2 regions of the Bacillus cereus group sp. BfR-BA-01360 genome follow, and region 1 is predicted to be linked to the other one. Evidence: a T-box and tRNA genes for the amino acid it is inferred to sense, from the RefSeq annotation. Region 1 holds a T-box; the other holds one or more tRNA genes.

Region 1 (3,417 bases):
TGGGAATTGATTTAATAATTTCAATGTGTTCCAACTGTAATCGTCATTTAATGCAAATGTTGCTGTTTCAAATTCTACATGTTCTTTTCTTAAAATCGAGCAAGCACGTGCATGTGTATATTGAACATATGGACCTGTTTCCCCTTCGAACTTCAACATTTTCTCTAATGAAAATTCAATATTGTGCATACGTTCGTTTTTCAAATCATGGAAAATGATTGCCCCTACACCAACTTGTTTCGCAACTTCTGCTTTCTGCTTTAAACTTGGATTTTTCTCCTCAATATGTTGCTGAGCAAGTGCGATTGCTTCTTCTAGTACTTCTTCTAGTAATACTACTTTCCCCTTACGTGTAGACATTTTCTTACCGTCTTTTAAAATAAGACCAAACGGCACATGCTGCATCCCCTCAACCCATGTGTAGCCTAATTGTTTTAATACGGTAAAAAATTGTGCGAAATGTAAGCTTTGTTCCGCCCCTACTACATAAAGCGCCTTATCAAATCCGTATGTATTTTGACGATATAAAGCTGCTGTTAAATCACGTGTAGCATAAAGAGTCGCCCCGTCAGATTTTCTAATTAAACATGGCGGCATATTCTCTTCATCTAAATTCACAACTTGCGCTCCATCTGATTCCTCTAATATCCCTTTCTCCTCTAGCATTTCAACAAATTCATCCATCTTATCGTTGTAAAAAGCCTCTCCTTGAAAATTTTCAAATTCTACTCCAAGAAGTTCATAAATGCGAGAAAATTCTTTTAATGATTCATGGCGAAACCAGTTCCATAAAAAGACTGCTTCTTCATCATTATCTTCTAACTTTTTAAACCAAATACGTCCCTCCTCTTCTAACTCTGGGTTTTCTTTTACTTCCTCATGAAATTGAACGTATAACTGAAATAATTCACGAATTGGATCTTCTTTGACAAGATCCTTATTTCCCCACTTTTTATATGCGGTAATAAGCTTTCCAAATTGCGTTCCCCAATCACCAATATAGTTAATACCGACAACTTCATAACCACATTTTTCAGCAATATGTTTTAAAGCATTTCCAATCATTGTTGAACGTAAATGTCCCATAGAAAATGGTTTTGCGATATTTGGAGAAGAATAATCAATTACAACTGTCTTTTCCTGTCCAAAATGATGTTGCCCATATTTTTCTTTTTCAGCTAAAATGGTTTTCAATATATGATTACTTACGACAGAACGATTATAAAATATATTTACATACGGTCCCACCGCCTCTACTTTTTTGAAAAATGACCCTTTTAATTCTGAAGCAATTTCCTTAGCAATTTGTGCTGGTGCTTTTTTATATTGTTTTGCGAGCGTAAAACATGGAAATGCTGCATCCCCAAATTCATCTTGCTTTGGCGTTTCGATTAAAGCCATAATTTCTTCTAATGACAATCCGGCATGTAAACTGTTTACTAGTGCTTTTGCAAATTGTTTTTTGTATTCCATACATTACCCCTCCTTTTATTAAAACCACAAAAAACTCGCCTCTAAAAAAGAGACGAGTTATCACCCGTGGTACCACCCTTGTTGTTCAATTTGAACCACTTTCCCGTTTATAACGAGGACAGGGAACCCCGGCTTACTCTACTATTCGCTTCAAGCAGCGTCTCCGAAGTGCGCTTCATCCTCTTCTCCGTACTAGGCTCACACCATCCCTAGCTCGCTTCCCTTCTGAAGAAGGACTACTCTCTTCATCTACGACATCCTATATAATTGATTATTGCCTATTATACATCTTTTCAAATAATTAGCAAGTTTCAATAACACCAAAATGAAATTTTGCACTTTTTCGCTTATATACAAAAAAATGATGTCGTTCAAATCTTTCACTACGAAAATGATCTTTTAAAACAACTCGTTTCTTTGCAACACGCTTCGCTTCTTGAATCGTTTCATCTGTAATATCATGATATAACGCAAAATGTTTCAGACCGCGGATTCCATCTGATTCCACAATGGTTTCTTCAAACATTGGATCTAAATATACTACATCATAGCGATTGTCTTCACAGTGCTTTAAGAAATTAAAATGTTCACTTTCCTTCACGATAATTTGGCGCATCGCTTCATCCATTTCTGGAATACCCGAACACCATTGTTTTAATCCTTTATCCATAATATAGGCCATGTAGCGATTCCCTTCAATTCCAGTTACAGCACCTTCTTTTCCAACAATATAACTTGCGACAATACTATCTGATGCCATACCAAGCGTGCAGTCTAACACTGTCATTCCTTTTTCTAACTTAGCAGCCTGTACAAATGAATCCTGCTCTCCTCTCATCAACCTTTTCACACGAAACATAGCTGAATTAGGATGAAAAAAGAATGATTCATCCGTTCCGTTTGGATAAATAGCTAATCGATTCTTCCCTACGACAAGCACATCATCTTCAAACTGCTTATGTAATTGATGCACCGAAAGCTCATCTCGCATAGCAAAAGGGCATTGTAATTCTTTTGCTACTTCTTTTGCATACACTGTCATTTCTCTATTTGTTCGTCCTGCTGTTGTTACAATCATTTCTTTTCACCTCATATATAAAGAAAAAAGGGAGAATTCCTTCTCCCCCGTTCCTTAACAATGCTTTTCAAAAGCTCGTTCTAAGTTATGAATAATTTCTTCCATCGTTGCACCTTCAATTTCATGGCGATGAATGAAGTGAACAACTTCTTTTCCTTTTAATAAAGCCATAGATGGTGAAGATGGTGGAATCTCTCCAAAATACTCGCGCATTTTTGCAGTTGCTTCTTTATCTTGCCCTGCAAATACAGTTACAAGATGATCAGGTCGTTTTTCTGAACGCACAACTGCTTGACCAGCTGATGGACGCGCTAAACCTGCTGCACAGCCACAAACAGAGTTTACAACAACTAATGTTGTACCTGTTGCTTGTTCCATATATTCTGTTACAGCTTCTTCTGTTGTTAATTCTTCAAATCCAGCACGCACTAATTCTTGACGCATCGGAATTACCATTTGACGCATGTACTCTTCGTATGCATTTGACATCTTTCTTCTCTCTCCTTCAACTTTCATTCCAAATTCATCATATCACGGTCTAATAATAGGTGCAAAAGAAAGATAGTAATCCTATCATTTTTTTGCAGGAATTTCACAAATCCCTTCCCGGCAATGTCCAACCGGTACTAGCTTTCTATTATTTGCAATATAATCATATACTTTATTTCCAAACTTCAGCAACACGGATAACTTAATGAATGGAACAATAGGCCAATAAGATGGTACTACCTTTGCTATTACATAAATGCTATGGATTCCATCGTACCACTGATCGGCTTTCCACACATAAAGCCTTTGTTCCATCTTATGTTGCAATGTTTCTGATAACTGATATTTCTTCACTACTTCTTTCTCACGAAAAGAAA
Region 2 (3,417 bases), on a different contig from region 1:
TTGTTGAAGTGCAAGGGACTGGCGAAGAAGCGACATTTAGCCGCGCTCAATTAAATGAATTACTTGATGCTGCAGAACATGGAATTTTACAGCTTATTGAGAAACAAAAAGAAGCATTAGGTGATATCGTATCTCATATTGAATAGGGGTGGAAGTATGAAACAGGTTGTAATTGCAACGAAAAATATGGGGAAAGTGCGCGAATTTGCTGAGCTATTTGAGAGATTTGATTTAGAAGTAAAATCTCTTCATGATTTCCCTCATATTGAAGAAGTAGAGGAAACTGGTGAAACGTTTGAAGAAAATGCAATTTTAAAAGCGGATAGTCTTTGTAAGCAATTAAACTCAATTGTCATTGCGGATGATTCCGGTTTAATTGTGGATGCTTTACATGGAAAGCCTGGCGTACGCTCTGCACGCTATGCAGGTGAACCAAAAGATGATCAAGCGAATATTGATAAAGTATTAAGCGAATTAGAAGGCGTTTCGCTTGAAAAGCGCACAGCACGTTTTTACTGTGCATTAGCGGTTGCTTTCCCTGAAGACGATAAAGAACCGGTCATTGTAAATGGAACGTGCGAAGGGAAAATTTTAGAACAGCGCCGTGGTCACAATGGCTTCGGATACGATCCCATTTTTTATGTAGAGGAATATAAAAAGGCGATGGCTGAGCTCAATTCAGATGAGAAAAACACCATTAGTCATCGCGGACGTGCACTTCGCAAGCTAGAAGAAAAAATCCCGGAATGGTTTTTAGAGGAGTAAGGGAGAGAGACTGATGAAGGCTTTAATTGTAAGTGATAGTCATGGTTCAGTAAAAGAATTACAGCAACTAAAAGAAATGTATGAAGGAAAAGTTGATGTGATGATTCATTGCGGTGACTCTGAATTAACTTCAGAGCATCAAGATATTCAAGGATTTCAAATTGTAAAAGGAAATTGCGATTTTCATAATGATTTTGAGAATGAGATTGTTATGGATGTGAAAGGCGTTCGCTTTTTAATTGTGCATGGTCATCGTCATAATGTGAAAATGACATTACAAACATTGGCCTACTATGCAGAAGAAGTAGCAGCTAACGTTATTTGCTTTGGACATTCGCACGTTTTAGGGGCAGAAATTTATAAGGATATGTTATTTATTAATCCGGGTAGCATTTTACTGCCGCGGACTCGTAAAGAAAAAACATTTGCGTTGCTGCAAATAAATGAACAAGAGATAGAAGTTCAGTTTAAAACTTTAGAAGGACAAGTTGTTGAACAAGTAACGTTTCAAAGAGGATAAAAAATTCTTATCCTCTTTGAAAAAAAGTATTGACTTTATCTTTACGTACAAATATAATAAACATTGTCGATAAGACGTCAGCAAAAAAATAAAATATGCGGGTGTAGTTTAGTGGTAAAACAAGAGCCTTCCAAGCTCTGGTCGAGAGTTCGATTCTCTTCACCCGCTCCATGTCCCAGTAGCTCAGCTGGATAGAGCAACGGCCTTCTAAGCCGTCGGTCGGGAGTTCGAATCTCTCCTGGGACGCTATAAAAAACCTTGTTATCATTGATAACAAGGTTTTTTGTTTGTAGATTAATTATTGATAAATTTTTCAAAGATAAAGCCATAGTCTTTTATGTTGTATTGTTTTTTTTGTATCGACAAGCCAATTGAATGCAATTTGATTTATTTTTTTTAAATTGTTCTGCTAAATTTAATTGTGCGTTTGTAATACGACTAAACGTATGAGAAGCCATATTTAAACCGTTATGAGCGTATTGTAAGGTAACGTCATTTTGAGAAATGTTTTATATGAACATTTTAATTAATAAATATGTTTTTTATGAACATCAATGGAGTAATATTCATCCCCCATATGAAATTTAATTTCTACATCTAAATCGATTGTACCAGCAGTTTCAAGCATTACGTTTTTAATTGGATATTTGCTGTAACTAAATCGTTTTAACGTACGCTTTTTACTTGTAGCATTCGTCCTATCTAAATGAATTCATCCTTTGTTTGTAAAGCAATATTCATCTGATTTTGATTTGATAAGAAAATAAGTTTTTTCTCCATCCTCATGCATCACATAATCATCAGCATCGACTTTATCATAATCTTTCGGTTTGATTACAGAACCTACATCACTTAAGCCGAGAATGGTCAAGAAAAGAATGTCGATTTTGTAACTCATGTAGAGAACTACCATGAAGGGTTGTGTCCCCAAAAAATAGGTTTCACTGATGTTTTGGATAGCCTAAAGAAATTTGTTCAAGTTTTCTACTCTACCATAAATGCAAAAGTTTTCCTAACACATATTTCAATAAATCTAAAATAATAAAGTTATTTTAAAAGGATAAATATTTTGTATATATTTTACGATCTAAATGTAATTAGAATACAATTTAAATGCTTAAAAGTTAAAAATATGCAATTATTATGGAAAATACTTGAAAAATAATTTGTATTTTTGTATGATTTTGGTAAATAAACTAATAGTGTACTTTAAATAACTTAAAGTTTTACGTAAGGAGGATACATGGGAATTATAGAAAGAAAAGAGAGGGAAAAAAAGATTCGTAGGGAGGATATTCTGAAAGCGGCAGAGGCGGTTTTTTTTGCCAAAGGCTATGAAGGTGCAACGATGGATGAAATTGCAAACGTAGCGGAGTACAGTAAAAGAACTCTATATTCGTATTTTCAAAGTAAGGAGCAATTGCTTCATGGAATCATTTATAGAGCGTATCAAGCTTTAAATAGAATTGTTAGTGATACTTTAGATGAACGGGAAGATTTAAATGGAATTATGAAGCTTAAGTTATTAGGAAAGGCATATGTGCGTTTTATCCAACTTCATCCGAAGTACTTTGAGATGATTGTGTTGTATAACGGAGCGATGAGTGAGTTACCTGCGGATGATGAATTTAAAGTTATGAGCGATTTAGAGGGTGAAAAAACATTTCATTATTTAGTAAATCTTCTTCAAGAAGGTATCAAGGATTCCAGTGTTCGAGCGGATATTGATGTGACGAAAACAGCGTTTGTTCTCTATGCGAATATTATTGGGATGTCCAATTTAGCCTTAAGTAAGGAAAGTTATCTGCTTGAACATGGGGTCGAAGCGAAGGAGTTTATTGCGGAGATGTTTTATTTTCTTGAACAATCCATTGCAAATCATAACGATTGAGGTGATGAAATGGAGGCGATAAAGTTGGTTAGCAGACGGAATTTTTTAAAGGGATCTGCTGTCGTAGGAGGGCTTTTAGCAGCTGGTGGGTTTTGGAGAGCAATTGATGCAGGGGTTTTTAATTCGGGGGAAGGCCTCGCTTATTCAGCTTGGAATACAAGTGCTCAAGGGATGGAAGAAATTGTGCGTGCGGCAACGTTAGCTGCAAATTCACATAATACACAGCCATGGTGCTTTGATA

The links. A T-box is a leader RNA that pairs with one kind of tRNA and senses whether it is charged. The one in region 1 lies ahead of argS (arginine--tRNA ligase), so its partner is inferred to be a tRNA-Arg.
Positions count from the first base shown of each region.
Region 2: it encodes a tRNA-Arg, which carries the amino acid that the T-box ahead of argS (arginine--tRNA ligase) is inferred to sense. The anticodon was not compared.

Region 1 covers NZ_JAKUFV010000002.1:14,244-17,660, reverse strand. Annotated here, with positions in the region: gene argS (arginine--tRNA ligase) at 1-1,473, opposite strand, end outside; T-box leader at 1,519-1,734, opposite strand; gene MR056_RS01910 (class I SAM-dependent methyltransferase) at 1,775-2,551, opposite strand; gene MR056_RS01905 (BrxA/BrxB family bacilliredoxin) at 2,606-3,040, opposite strand; gene MR056_RS01900 (thiol-disulfide oxidoreductase DCC family protein) at 3,125-3,417, opposite strand, start outside.
Region 2 covers NZ_JAKUFV010000006.1:49,218-52,634, reverse strand. Annotated here, with positions in the region: gene rph (ribonuclease PH) at 1-146, shown strand, start outside; gene MR056_RS07785 (XTP/dITP diphosphatase) at 157-765, shown strand; gene MR056_RS07780 (metallophosphoesterase family protein) at 779-1,285, shown strand; tRNA gene MR056_RS07775 (tRNA-Gly) at 1,383-1,456, shown strand; tRNA gene MR056_RS07770 (tRNA-Arg) at 1,458-1,531, shown strand; partial or broken gene MR056_RS07765 (PH domain-containing protein) at 1,580-2,183, opposite strand; gene MR056_RS07760 (TetR/AcrR family transcriptional regulator) at 2,529-3,176, shown strand; gene MR056_RS07755 (Acg family FMN-binding oxidoreductase) at 3,186-3,417, shown strand, end outside.